One region of the Alteromonas sp. MTD1 genome, then DNA from elsewhere that is predicted to be linked to it. Evidence: riboswitches for the same ligand, from Rfam matches in the RefSeq annotation. Region 1 holds a riboswitch; the other holds the start of a gene.
The links. A riboswitch is a leader RNA that binds a small molecule or an ion and turns the genes downstream of it on or off. The one in region 1 is predicted to bind thiamine pyrophosphate.
Positions count from the first base shown of each region.

Region 2: linked by a shared signal. The riboswitch ahead of ACGHAV_RS06075 (TonB-dependent receptor) and the one ahead of thiC (phosphomethylpyrimidine synthase ThiC) in region 1 are both predicted to bind thiamine pyrophosphate.

Region 1 covers NZ_BTGG01000006.1:75,673-81,830, forward strand. Annotated here, with positions in the region: gene thiE (thiamine phosphate synthase) at 1-1,023, opposite strand, end outside; gene thiC (phosphomethylpyrimidine synthase ThiC) at 1,020-2,993, opposite strand; TPP riboswitch at 3,190-3,301, opposite strand; gene ACGHAV_RS09425 (heme biosynthesis HemY N-terminal domain-containing protein) at 3,388-4,563, opposite strand; gene ACGHAV_RS09430 (uroporphyrinogen-III C-methyltransferase) at 4,560-5,726, opposite strand; gene ACGHAV_RS09435 (uroporphyrinogen-III synthase) at 5,727-6,158, opposite strand, start outside.
Region 2 covers NZ_BTGG01000004.1:421-6,578, reverse strand. Annotated here, with positions in the region: gene ACGHAV_RS06090 (phosphotransferase) at 1-711, opposite strand, end outside; gene pnuC (nicotinamide riboside transporter PnuC) at 674-1,318, opposite strand; gene ACGHAV_RS06080 (hypothetical protein) at 1,318-1,578, opposite strand; gene ACGHAV_RS06075 (TonB-dependent receptor) at 1,587-3,680, opposite strand; TPP riboswitch at 3,735-3,837, opposite strand; gene ACGHAV_RS06070 (hotdog domain-containing protein) at 3,950-4,375, opposite strand; gene ACGHAV_RS06065 (GNAT family N-acetyltransferase) at 4,434-6,158, shown strand, end outside.

The DNA of each region.
Region 1 (6,158 bases):
TACAGGGTAAATACCCATGTTTTCATTAGTAAGTGAGGCAAACGGGGCAGTATTAATTTTACAATTTTCGTGATTGCCGCAGCGCTGTTGCTGAAAATGCTGGTATTCGGCACAGCTAGTAAAAACAGCAGGAAATAGCGCTGATTGCTCTGGGAAGCCGTTGGTTCTTGCTAGGTGCGTACTGTTCGAGAGGTTTACGGTATTTGAAGGACGTGCTGTATTTGATAAAGACGTAGAGCACATTGAAGCCGGGTACAGTGAAGATACTGACTTTTCGCGCACGTGCATAACATACGCATTAGCTAGGGTAAGCGCGTCGTCAATGTCGTAACCGTTGACGACAAATGCACACAATGCACTGCTTAACATGCAGCCAGTTCCACGCAGTCGACCATTCGCGTTTCTGGGTTGCTGAAATACGCGAAAATAGCCGCTGGTAATGAAGTAGTCGTTAACGGTGTCTTGCCATTGCGCATGACCACCTTTTACTAAAATCGCATTTGCACCGCCTTCAAGCAGTGCGTGCGCCGCTGCTTGTAGGGTTTCAGTACTGTTTACGGAAAGCCCGGTAAGCTCACAAAGCTCATCCGTATTAGGTGTTACCAAATCCACAGTGCTTACTAGTGTGGAAATAGTGTTTTCACTTAAGTCAGTTAACATTGCGCCCGTTGAGGTGCGAAGCACGGGGTCCCATACCACAAAAGGTCGTGGGGTTTGCATCGACTGTATTCGCGTACACAGCAATAAGGCTTGCTCATCGTTAGCAATGGCACCTATTTTAATTGCTGCGGGCGTACCCTCGTGTTCAAGCACTTGCCACTGTTCGTTAAGTATCGACGCCCTAACAGGTACACTGTTTACCATCATCGTGTTCGACTGCACGGTGATTTGCGTAGTAATGGCACATGCGTGTACGTCTAAATCTGCCAGCGTAATGGCATCGCGGGTTATTCCCGCGCCGCCACTAGAGTCAACGCCACCCACGCACCATACGGTAGGACGTTTTTCACTGTGCGTTGTCATGGCAGTTCAACCTTGCTGTCGGCACTGTGATAAAGCTCGGCGCCAGATGCGTTGAAGGCCTTTGCCATGTCTTGCATACCTTGGCTTTTTACTTGTGCCTGTTCTGCTGCGTTTTGCTTAGCCTCAGCTTGTTTAGCTACTTCTTGTTTCGCCTGATTTTCTCTTGCCTGATTTTCTTTCTCTACGTCACGCACTTCCTGTGAAATTTTCATGCTGCAGAACTTTGGGCCACACATTGAACAAAAGTGCGCAACCTTTCCAGATGCTTGTGGCAAGGTTTCATCGTGGTATGCACGGGCAGTATGAGGGTCTAGAGCAAGGTTGAATTGGTCTTCCCATCTAAATTCAAAACGCGCTTTCGACATGGCATTGTCGCGTATTTGCGCACCTGGGTGACCTTTTGCTAAATCAGCGGCATGAGCAGCAATTTTGTAGGTAATTAAGCCCTGTTTTACGTCTTCTTTATTAGGTAAACCTAGGTGCTCTTTAGGTGTTACGTAGCACAGCATGGCGCAGCCGTACCAACCAATCATGGCTGCACCGATACCTGAAGTGAAATGATCGTAGCCTGGTGCAATGTCGGTGGTTAAAGGGCCTAGTGTGTAAAACGGTGCTTCATGACAGTGGGTTAGCTGTTCTTCCATATTGGCTTTAATCATGTGCATAGGCACATGACCTGGGCCTTCAATCATTACCTGAACATCGTATTCCCACGCAATTTTGGTTAGCTCGCCTAACGTACGCAGTTCAGAGAACTGTGCGTCATCGTTTGCATCGGCTACGCTGCCGGGGCGAAGGCCATCGCCAAGTGAAAGCGACACATCGTATTGCGCGCAAATTTCACAAATTTCGCGGAAATGTTCATATAGAAAGCTTTGCTTGTGATGGCTTAAACACCATTTCGCCATTATAGAGCCACCGCGAGACACAATGCCGGTAACGCGTTTAGCGGTTAAATGCACGTATTCAAGCAGTACGCCCGCATGAATAGTAAAGTAGTCTACACCTTGCTCTGCTTGTTCAATAAGCGTGTCTTTAAACATGTCCCAAGTGAGGTCTTCGGCTACGCCATTTACCTTTTCAAGGGCCTGATAAATGGGCACGGTACCAAGGGGAACAGGACTGTTGCGAAGCAGCCATTCGCGGGTTTCGTGAATGTTGCGGCCGGTGGACAAATCCATAATGGTGTCGGCACCCCAACGGGTAGACCACACCAGTTTTTCTACTTCTTCTTCAATAGACGAAGTAACCGCTGAATTACCAATGTTGGCGTTAATTTTAACCAAGAAATTGCGCCCGATGATCATAGGCTCAAGTTCAGGGTGATTAATGTTGCATGGAATAATGGCGCGCCCAGCCGCAACCTCATCACGCACAAATTCTGGGGTAATTGTTTCAGGTAAGTTAGCACCGAAGTGTTCACCCTTATGCTGCTGTGTAAGCTCAGCGCTTGTTATAGCTTGTCTGCCCATGTTTTCACGAATGGCAATGTATTCCATTTCTGGCGTAACAATGCCTTGGCGCGCATAGTGAAGCTGGGTAACGTTTTTTCCCGGTTGCGCTTTACGTGGTTTACGCTCTCGAATAAAACGGAAATCTTCGGTGAAGATATCGTTTTCTCGTTCTTTAGCGAACGAAGACGATACACCGTTAAGCGTTATCGTGTCGTTTCGTTCGTTTATCCAAGGCTGCCTTAGCGGCGCTAACCCTTTATGAACATCTATAAACTGAGCCGGATCTCCATAGGGACCTGAGGTGTCATAAACCGGAATAGCGGGGTTAGGCTCAAAGAGTGGATTTTCTTCTGTACCGCCAACCAAGCTGTCGTGCTGATGAATATGGCGCATGGCCACATTGATATCGGCACGGCTACCGGTTTCATAGTGACGAGTTGAATTTGGGTACGCTTCGCCCGCTAATTCATTGATAAATTGTTGCGCTTTTTGGCGCTGTTCGCGTCGAGTAGACATAGCATTTTGGCCTTTTGTTTAGGTTTGAAAATGCTTGTCAGGAGTGAAGGAGAATATAACGCAGGATTGAAGCAAGAAAGTTGTCGCGGTATGTGGCTTTTTGCGCGGTGGAAAACCAAGGCATCAAGATGTAAAGACATCCAAGCCACAGTGGCAACGCGTGCTAATACAACAGCACAACAACATTTCAACTTCAGCATTATATTTTCTTGTTCCCTTCGCAGGTATTAGCCTGATCAGGTTCAACGGATCCCGCTTTCGCGGTCTCAGCTTACTGGATATCCAGTGAAGCACTCCGACAAGTAACTTGCTTTTTACTATATAACCAACGCCCAAGATAAAACAAGAGGACGTGTAAAAGTTATTATTAAAAAATCATTATGTGCGCAACACGTTATCCTGCGCTTTGCTGCCCTTCTTTGTAAAGCTGAAGGGCAGTTACTGTATCTTGATTACGTTCGCTTATGGCTGACAACAGCAATAAGTCTTCTTTTCGCGCTTTCATTTTGGTCGCTTTTAACAACGCTTTTTCGGCAAGTACGTCGTCACCTGAGTTAAACGCTACTTGGCCAAGTGTTGAATATAATGCAACGTTTTCTTCGTCTTGTTTAATCCAGCTTTCTAGCAGTCGTAGTGAAGGTGAAGAGTCTGGAATATCAAGCTGTGAAAACAATGGGAAAAGTTCAGTGTTCGGGCCACGCTTTTGCCACTCAACCAAAAGCTGTTGAGCGTCGGCATGCATGCCTTGATCAAGCAGTTGTTGCACGTAAGCCGCGCGGTATGCGTCGTCATGGCGTAGCTTTCTAGGCAGGTTTTCCCAGTAGCTCTTAAGCTCTACAGCACCTTGTTTGCTGGCAATTTCGGCAAACTTACCTTTAGCTATACGCTTGCTCCATGCGGTGTAGGCATCTTTAGGTAGTGCCTTGCGCCAACCTGATAAGTTTTCTTCCAAGGTTTGCCATTTGCCAAGCTCTGCAAGGGTTTGCGCTTTTAACTGAACGACAGGCTTGCTGTCGCGCTCTTGCTCGTCAAGCGCGTCTAGCTTTTCCAGCGCCTCTGCATGTTTGTTATCTACTAAATCAATACGTGCATGCATTACCGTGGCAGCTACTTTAGCTGTAGGAAAGTCGGTGGCTTGTGTTAAAAAGTAACGCGCTTTCGGTAGGTCGCCATTCGTAAACGCAATTTGTGCCGATGCTAAGTAATTTACACCTTCAAAGTCACCGTTAGTGGTTTTGCCAAGGGCCTTCTGCGCTGTGTCTAAATCGCCAGCGGCCATGGCATGTAAACCATCGTAAAAAGCGCGTTTACGCTTGCGGTCGCCCAAACTACCAAACCACTTATGCGAGCCAGTAATAAGACTTAACGCCCACAGTGTTACTCGTGATAACACGTACCAAGCTACAAGCGCACCAATCAGCAAAATACCGAAGCTGATAATATTCATTTCAACGGCGGTATCACCAAGAGTGAATAGTACATAGCCTTGATCGCCTAACAGCATGGGGCCAATAATCAATGCGGCTACGAACGCGGCTAATACCGCAAGGGCAATAGCTAACCATTTCATAGTACGCTTGCTCCTTGACCAAATACTTGTTTAACACGGTTGTCTAACAGTCTTTCTAGCGGCTTTTGCGATACAAGTTCACTTGGAATAGGGCGCGAAACATCGGTTTTCAATAAGTTCTGTAGCGCGCTAACAAAGCCACTTACTTGGCTAGCTTCAATATCAAACTTTTCAATAAGTATGGTTTGAGCGTATTGAAGTGATTGATTGTAAAGCCCTGCATCGCCCCTAAGCGCTGCAGACTGTGCGTGCATTAGCTGCAGGCGAAGCTGCTCTTTTACTAAAAACTGCGCTTCTAAAGACAGTACGGGTTGTACTGGACCATCTATGGTTTTGATGGTGAGGAAGTCGTCTACCAAAGAGCGCCACACTTTTGCCAAGTTGTCTTTCCAATCATCGGCAGACTCTGACAACGTATTGTCTTCGCCGTTAGCATCAACAGGTTTCTCAAATGTGTCTAAAGGCAGTTTATCAATTTGTGCAACCATGCCGGTTAGCGCTAGTGCAACAGAGCTTGGCGATACTTGTTTTAATTGCTGCAACGTTTGAATATCTTCAGCAACAGCTGCACGAACAGGAAGTACAGACGGGTCAGCTAGCGACTTTAAGCGTTTGTCAGCATTTACTAACAAAAGGATGGCAGTGCGAACATCATTTTCCAGCCAAAGTTTTCTACCTGCCATGCGAACTAAATAGTCGGCTTCGGCAATTAACCAATCGGCAGGGCGGCGGCCTTCCATATTCTGAATTTGTTCAAGTGCCGATTCAGCCTGTAGCGCAAGCATATCGTTTTGCTTTTTAAGCGCAGCTACCGTCTCTTGAAGGGCGCTGTTGGTTTGTTTAACTTCGCTAAGCGAGTTAGCAAGCGTTGCTCGGTCTGCCGCTAGCTGTTGTATTTGGGTGGCGGTGTTTTGCTGGGTTGACTGAACGTTGTTGTGAGCAGATTGTTGTTTGGTGTAGTACCAATAGCCTGCGCCGGCTAGGGCAAGTACCGCCAATAATAATATGAAAACCACAAACCACAGTAGTCCGTTACCCGAAGACTTTTTAGCACTTTTGGAAGCTTTGTCAGCGTTAGTTGCAGTCGACTCGATAACGTCTTTTTCTGAACTTACGTGAACAAGTTCCTCATTATGAGGGCTGTTATCTTTATTGTTGGCCATTCAATACTCCCAATTGTCCTTTACCCAAGCGATAAGTGCTTGGTCGGTTGCGCGATGACATATTTGAACGCGCGAAGCCCCTAATCTGTTGAGTGACGTTGCTATGCGTTCACTTACGGTTACCCATGGTAACGTTAGCAATGCATTGCCATAGTGCGAAATAAGTTGCGTCGCCATGGCCTCGCTTGTAGCGATAATGCCGCTAACGTCGGCAATTTTCCACCGTTTTGTGTACACAGGCTGCGTAAGTAGCTCTCTTTTGTATACACAAAATGTGCTAATAATTCTTCCTTCTCTAGCTAAGCCCTCAGCTATTGCTTGCCGGCCGCCTTCACCTTTCATAATAACTACATGTTGAACATTTGCCTCATTGAAATAGTGCATTGCCACTATTCCCTCTGAGGTGTGTGACTCTGGGGTAACGACGTTCTG
Region 2 (6,158 bases), on a different contig from region 1:
TTCGTCAAAAGAAATACCAAGTATGGTGGTATAGCATTGTAAAAGCGCTTTGCTCTGTTCAATAGATAACTTATTTATCAAACAGCAGCTTGCCAAGTCGAAGTAACGATTCCCCATTGCTGAATACTCCCAGTCAATAACAACGGGAATATCGTTTGCTCTGCATAATACATGACTGGCTAATAAATCATTATGGCAAAGCACTAAATCATCGTCGTCTTGCTCACTTTTAATCACTTTACTACGAAGCGATACAGCGTGCAGGTACAGCGAATCATCTGGAGCCAAATTAGCGACATGGATATAGTGTTGCCAGCGTTCAATAAGATTCAATGGCCTTGCAGTAATTGGCAGTTGGTGGATTCGAGCGAGTACATTAGCAAGGGTTTCAGGTTTTGCCTGCGCAACTTTTATATTTGGTTGCCATTGCTCTACCCATAGTGTTTCATCATCACTTAGCCAAATGGCACGGGGAGCAATATCAAGCGAATGCAACTGTTGTTGAAGTACAAACTGGTGAGTACGATTCACACCGCTGAAAGTGTCGTTACCCAGCCATTTTACTGCGTAGTCTGCGCTTGAAGATGTATCGTCATTTCCTTCATCCTGAACGCGATAAACATCATTTACCGCGCCTGAGGGATGCTTGGTGATTTTTGCATTGTCGGAAAGCCTAAGCGCCTTCTGCAGAAGCGGGAGGATATTCAACATTTCTGCTCTGCTTGTTGTACTGCATCATCCATTGATAGTAACCAAATATTGAGAAAACGACATAGCCTGCAAACAAGCAGGCAGACAGTGCGTAACCCACTTGAAAATATAAAAAGGCGGAAGCAATATTGATGAAGAACCAGTACACCCAGTTCTCCAATATCTTATGGGCTACCATAAAGGTAGTTATGACGCTTAGCAAGTTGATACTTGCATCGAGCAGTAAAAAGTCACTATTGAACTGAGAGCTAGCCATTATCGACAAGCCCCAAGCAAGCAACAATAAGGTAGGCACTAACAAACTATGTACCCACCATGGCCAGTGGATAATCGCGCTTTTCTCTGAACCGCTCCCCCCCTTTGACCACTGATAATAGCCATAACCCGCCATTACCATGTAAAAGAAGTTTAATGCTGACTGAAAAGGCAAAGTTACTTGCCAAAACAAGTAGGTATAGATAGCCGTGCTCACGAAAGCACACAGCCAGCACCAACTATTTTGCAAAGCGGCTAATAATACATAACCAATGGCAAGCACTACTGCCACCCACTCTAGTAGTGAAGTGGCAGCAATTTGCTCTGAAAAGCTTGTTAGGAAATCGGCCATTACGACTTTCTTGCCTGCATCGCGTCAAAGTTGAGGAACTTAGCCACAAATATTGCCTGCCCCACCTCTTCGTGCGTACGCTGCATTTCTTTACCCAAAATACCCATTACCTCACCGTATTCACCTGTCACTTGCGTGCTCGTAGAGCTAGTCGAGACAGTGATGGTGTCATAACCGTTTAACCTATCAATGAAGTTTTGGATAGGTGGAATGTATTCGTTCACCAATGGATAAAGCGACAACTCAACCATAACGTGCATAACGCCTCCTAGAACTCGTACTTAACCGTAACACCGTACTGACGACCGTTGCCAATTTGAAAGTACGGCTCATCGAATGCATACTCATCGCGAGGGTCGTTACTAAAGCCGCCGAATCCACGTGTGAAATACTCTCTATCGAACGCGTTTTGTACCCATAATGAAGTTTGCCAATCGCCGCTAAATAGCACCAGTTCTGAATTCACCAAAGCAAAACTTGGTGACGTTACGTCATGGCCATCTGAGAAACGGTACTCACTTTTAAAGTCTACATCGACGCGCCACAGTAGATTGTCGGTAAACGCATATTCACTAAATACGTTAGCGGTCCACTTAGGTGCTTGCGCCTGGCGTTGTTCATCAATAACAGTACCGTCAGCAAGCGTGTAACCTTCAAATGTCGCGCTTAGGTAACCTACCGAGGCATCTATACGAAACGCATCGCTCGCAATCCAAGAAAGCTCTAGTTCAGCTCCCTTGTTTTCGCCCACATCAGCATTGGCAATAACGTCTGCAAAACCCGAGCTACCATCCTCACGTTCAATGACTTCAAAGTCACTTATTTGTGTGTCTTTTCTATCCATGAAGAAAATAGCGGCACGTGCTGTTAGTGACGGTGTAAACAGCGGTCCTTTCACACCTAATTCATAATTCCAGTTGTACTCTTCATCAAAGAAACGTTGATTGTCTTGAAGACGATTGTCTGGGTTAAAGCCAGCGCCTTTGAAGCCGCGCGAAATACTTGCATAGTAGAAATGGTCACCGGCTGTATATTGCAGTGCCACTTTACCGCCCACCATATTGGTGTCGAATGCACGGCCTAAACCGTTATTATCGATAAAGTCGAAGTCATAATTCTCTAAACGAAGGCCGGCCACCAATGTCAGGTTTTCTTGAAGCGCGGTTTCTGTCTGTAAATAAAGCGCCGTAGTGGTTGGCTCGTAGGTACTTGCATAGTCGCCGTCTGCGAAGGTGTATTGGCGAATCAAATTCTCTTCAGTGGTTTTATAAAATGCGCCCAGTGTCCAATCGGTCATGCCATCAAACAAAGCAGCACTCTCAGATGAAACAAATCGGATTTCACCGGTTTGTGTTTCTACATCTCTGAAATAAGCGTCAAAAGAGGTATAGCCAAATGGGTGGAAGCCGGTGAACGTCCAATCTTCATCGTAGCCATACGCAATATTATGAGACGCATGTGTTGCGATAAGAATTAAGTCGCCCGCTTTTGAAGACGTTGTAGAGCGTACGCTCACTGCATGGGTTTGATGCTCGTCGAAACCCGGCTCGTCCGAGCGCGTTTTGTTATCGTTATCTAATGAGAATGCGTCGTAGCCGTTATCTATATCGAACCAACGATAGGTTAAAGCTAGCTTAGTGCGTTCGCTAACGTTACCTTCTAAAGCAAAACGCAGTGCCGATTCGTCAATATTATTGGTGTCGTCTCTACCTAAAAACGTATTTTCAACAAAACCATCACTGCGGTTATGCACTAATGCAACGCGATATCCCCAATCGCTGTTTATATCATTGCCCGTGGCCGCTTCTACACGGTAGCTATCTTTATTGCCAATTCGAGCTTCCACATAATCTGGCGCAGCATCACCCACTTCATTACTTGTAAGCTTTACTGCTCCGGCTAATGCCCCCGTTCCATAAAGTGTGGCTTGAGGGCCTCGGTATACTTCTAGCTGTTTAGTATCGAAAATAATGCCAGCAGCGGCTAACCCAGAGAAGTCGAATTCATCAACGATAAAGCTAACAGAAGGGTTAATAGGTTCAGCAAATTGACTGCGTTCACCAATACCGCGAATTTGAATAAAACGTCCTCGCGAAGCACCAGCAGCAAAATTAACATTTGGAATACTGTTTAACACACTGTCGATATGAGAAGGCTGTCTGCTGCGAAGGCGCTCTTGGTCAACAATTGAAGCACTAGCACTCAGCTGGTCTAACGTAGTTTGGCGAAAATCGCCTGTTACAACAACGCGCTCAATGTTTTTTGGCAGTGCGCTATTTGCTTGAGCATTTTCGTTAATGTTTTGAGCGTAACTAGAAACCGAGCTGGCAATTAATGAAAGTGTGAAAAGTGATTTGTACATGGGATCTCTTATTCTTCTTAAGAAAAAAGACCCGGCTTTAACGGCAGGTGATTAGGCTAAATTGTGCACCATCCCTACGCCGGTATTATCCGGATCAGGTGTAAGGGTTCCCACAATGTGGATCTCAGACCGAAAACGGACACCCCTTGGTAACGTGAGTACGGCTAAGCTGCCGCACTCAAAAACTGCGACGGAGTCTACCAGTTAGATAAACATCGTCAAGAGAAGTTAGCGTTAAGCTAACTTCATATTAGAAATAACATATACGCTTAGCTTTCTTCGATATTCATATTAAGCCTACGAACTTCATCGTCGGTTTGTGCCTTAAGAACTTCTAAAGTTTTTCCGTGAGACGTTGGAAGGCGAGTTTCAGGATCTACTTTTACGAACACAATATCGTCGGCAAAACAAATTGTCTTTTTTGTTGCCTTGTTTCTTACCAAGCAACTTACCGTTATAGAAGTACGACCTACTGCTTTTGTCTCTAATCCAAATTCTACAATATCGCCTTGTAATGCCGGAGACTCGAAGCTAATTTCACCAATGTGCTTTGTTACCAGGCAATTGGTTTCCAATTGACAAATTGCCCAAATGGCAGCTTCTTCGTCTATCCATTCCAACGCGCGCCCACCAAAAAGTGAATTGGCATAGTTAAGGTCGTTTGGCATCACTAAACGCCGAGAAAGAAAGCGCATTCGAATTCCTCTTTATAAATCGCTACTATATGGCTAAGTATAACGAAAAATCAGATCTATGGCGCTAAACGAATTACGTAATTGGCTTCATTTTCCTTATGAAAACGCACAGTCAAACGCCCATGTGCATAGGCGATTACTTGTTGTTAACGGTAACGAAACATTTGTTGATGAACAGGCCACTGCGTTATTAGCACAATTACCCGCAGAGTTAACTGTAAACACCTTCGACAGTGCTAAGTTAAAGGGTAAGAATCGACAGAATTTACTGGGAAACGAATGGGACATTGCTATTTTAGATTGCCGCAGTGTATTTAGGCCCAGTATTTTGATGGCTGTCGCTGGAACCGTGAAGAAAAGTGGCTGTTTGGTCTTATTGTGTCCTGACCTAGAAAAGTGGCCTAATAATGTAAATTTAGACTTTATATCGTTTGGCTACGAGCAAAAGTACAGTCGATATCTGCGCTATTTTGTAACACACCTTAAGCTGCAACCATGGGTATGTTTTCATAACGAGAATGAAACCATTATTCCAGACAACAACGAACTGGCAGCAAGCACAGACAAGCAAAATATTGCGTTGCCGTTCAAATCGGCCGATCAACAAAAAGCATTTGCCAAATTACTTACCCTTTACAATAAGAAAGCACTTAATGCCACTATTACCGCGCCTAGAGGGCGAGGTAAGTCTTCTCTTTTAGGCTTATTTACTGTTCACTTGTTAAAACAAGGGCAAAACATTCTGCTTACCAGCAGCAACATAGAAAACATTGCGAATATACTACAACGTCTTCCTTTTAACGACGATGACCAACGTTTAACTATTTCTTCAAGAAAAACACGATTAGAGCTAGATTCTGGCACCTTGCAATGGGTAGCGCCGGACGATCCTAGATTGGTTAACGACCATGACGAACAATGGGATATTTTAATTGTTGATGAAGCGGCCTCTATACCTTTACCTTCGTTGCAGTCATTTATTTCCCATCATCATCATTGGTTATTAAGTACTACGCTTCAAGGGTACGAGGGAAGCGGTAGCGGCTTTATGCTTAAGCTTATGCCGACTTTGGAAAGTAATAGTAATACGGTATCCCATATAACGCTAACCAGCCCAATACGCTGGTATGACAACGATTTACTCGAGCGTTTCCTTACGTCGCACTGTTTGTTCAACAGCTCACTATCTCTTAGCCCTAAAAGAGACGACGATTTAGAGATACAACATGCTGTGTTTTCAATTGAAGAAATTAACCGACTGTCTTTAGAGGATGTGAGTAGCATAATGCAGCTACTTGCTTCAGCGCACTATCAGACGACTCCTGACGATTTCATGCGAATTTATGATAGCCCAGAGACATTGCTAGCAGTACTTAGAATAGAACATCAAATTGTTGCGGCTTGTATCGTAAACAAAGAAGGCGGAGAAAAACTAGCACCACTGGCTTCTGATATTGCTGACGGTAAGCGTCGTCCTAAAGGCCATTTAGGCGCCCAAAGATTAGCACTTTTGAGCGCTAATAAAGATACGGCTTTACTTAATTACTGGAGAATAAATCGCATTGCAGTTATACCTCACCTTCAAAGCCTAGGACTGGGCAGTAATATGCTTAAACAAATTATTAAAGAGGCTCAAAGCGAAGGTGTGGATGCCGTATCTACGTCGTACGGTGCAACACAGGAGTTACATGCATTCTGGGAGGCTAATAAATTCTCTATTGTTGATACAGGCAGAAAACCCAACAAAGCCAGTGGCGAAACAAGCGCAATGGCACTTTTGCCC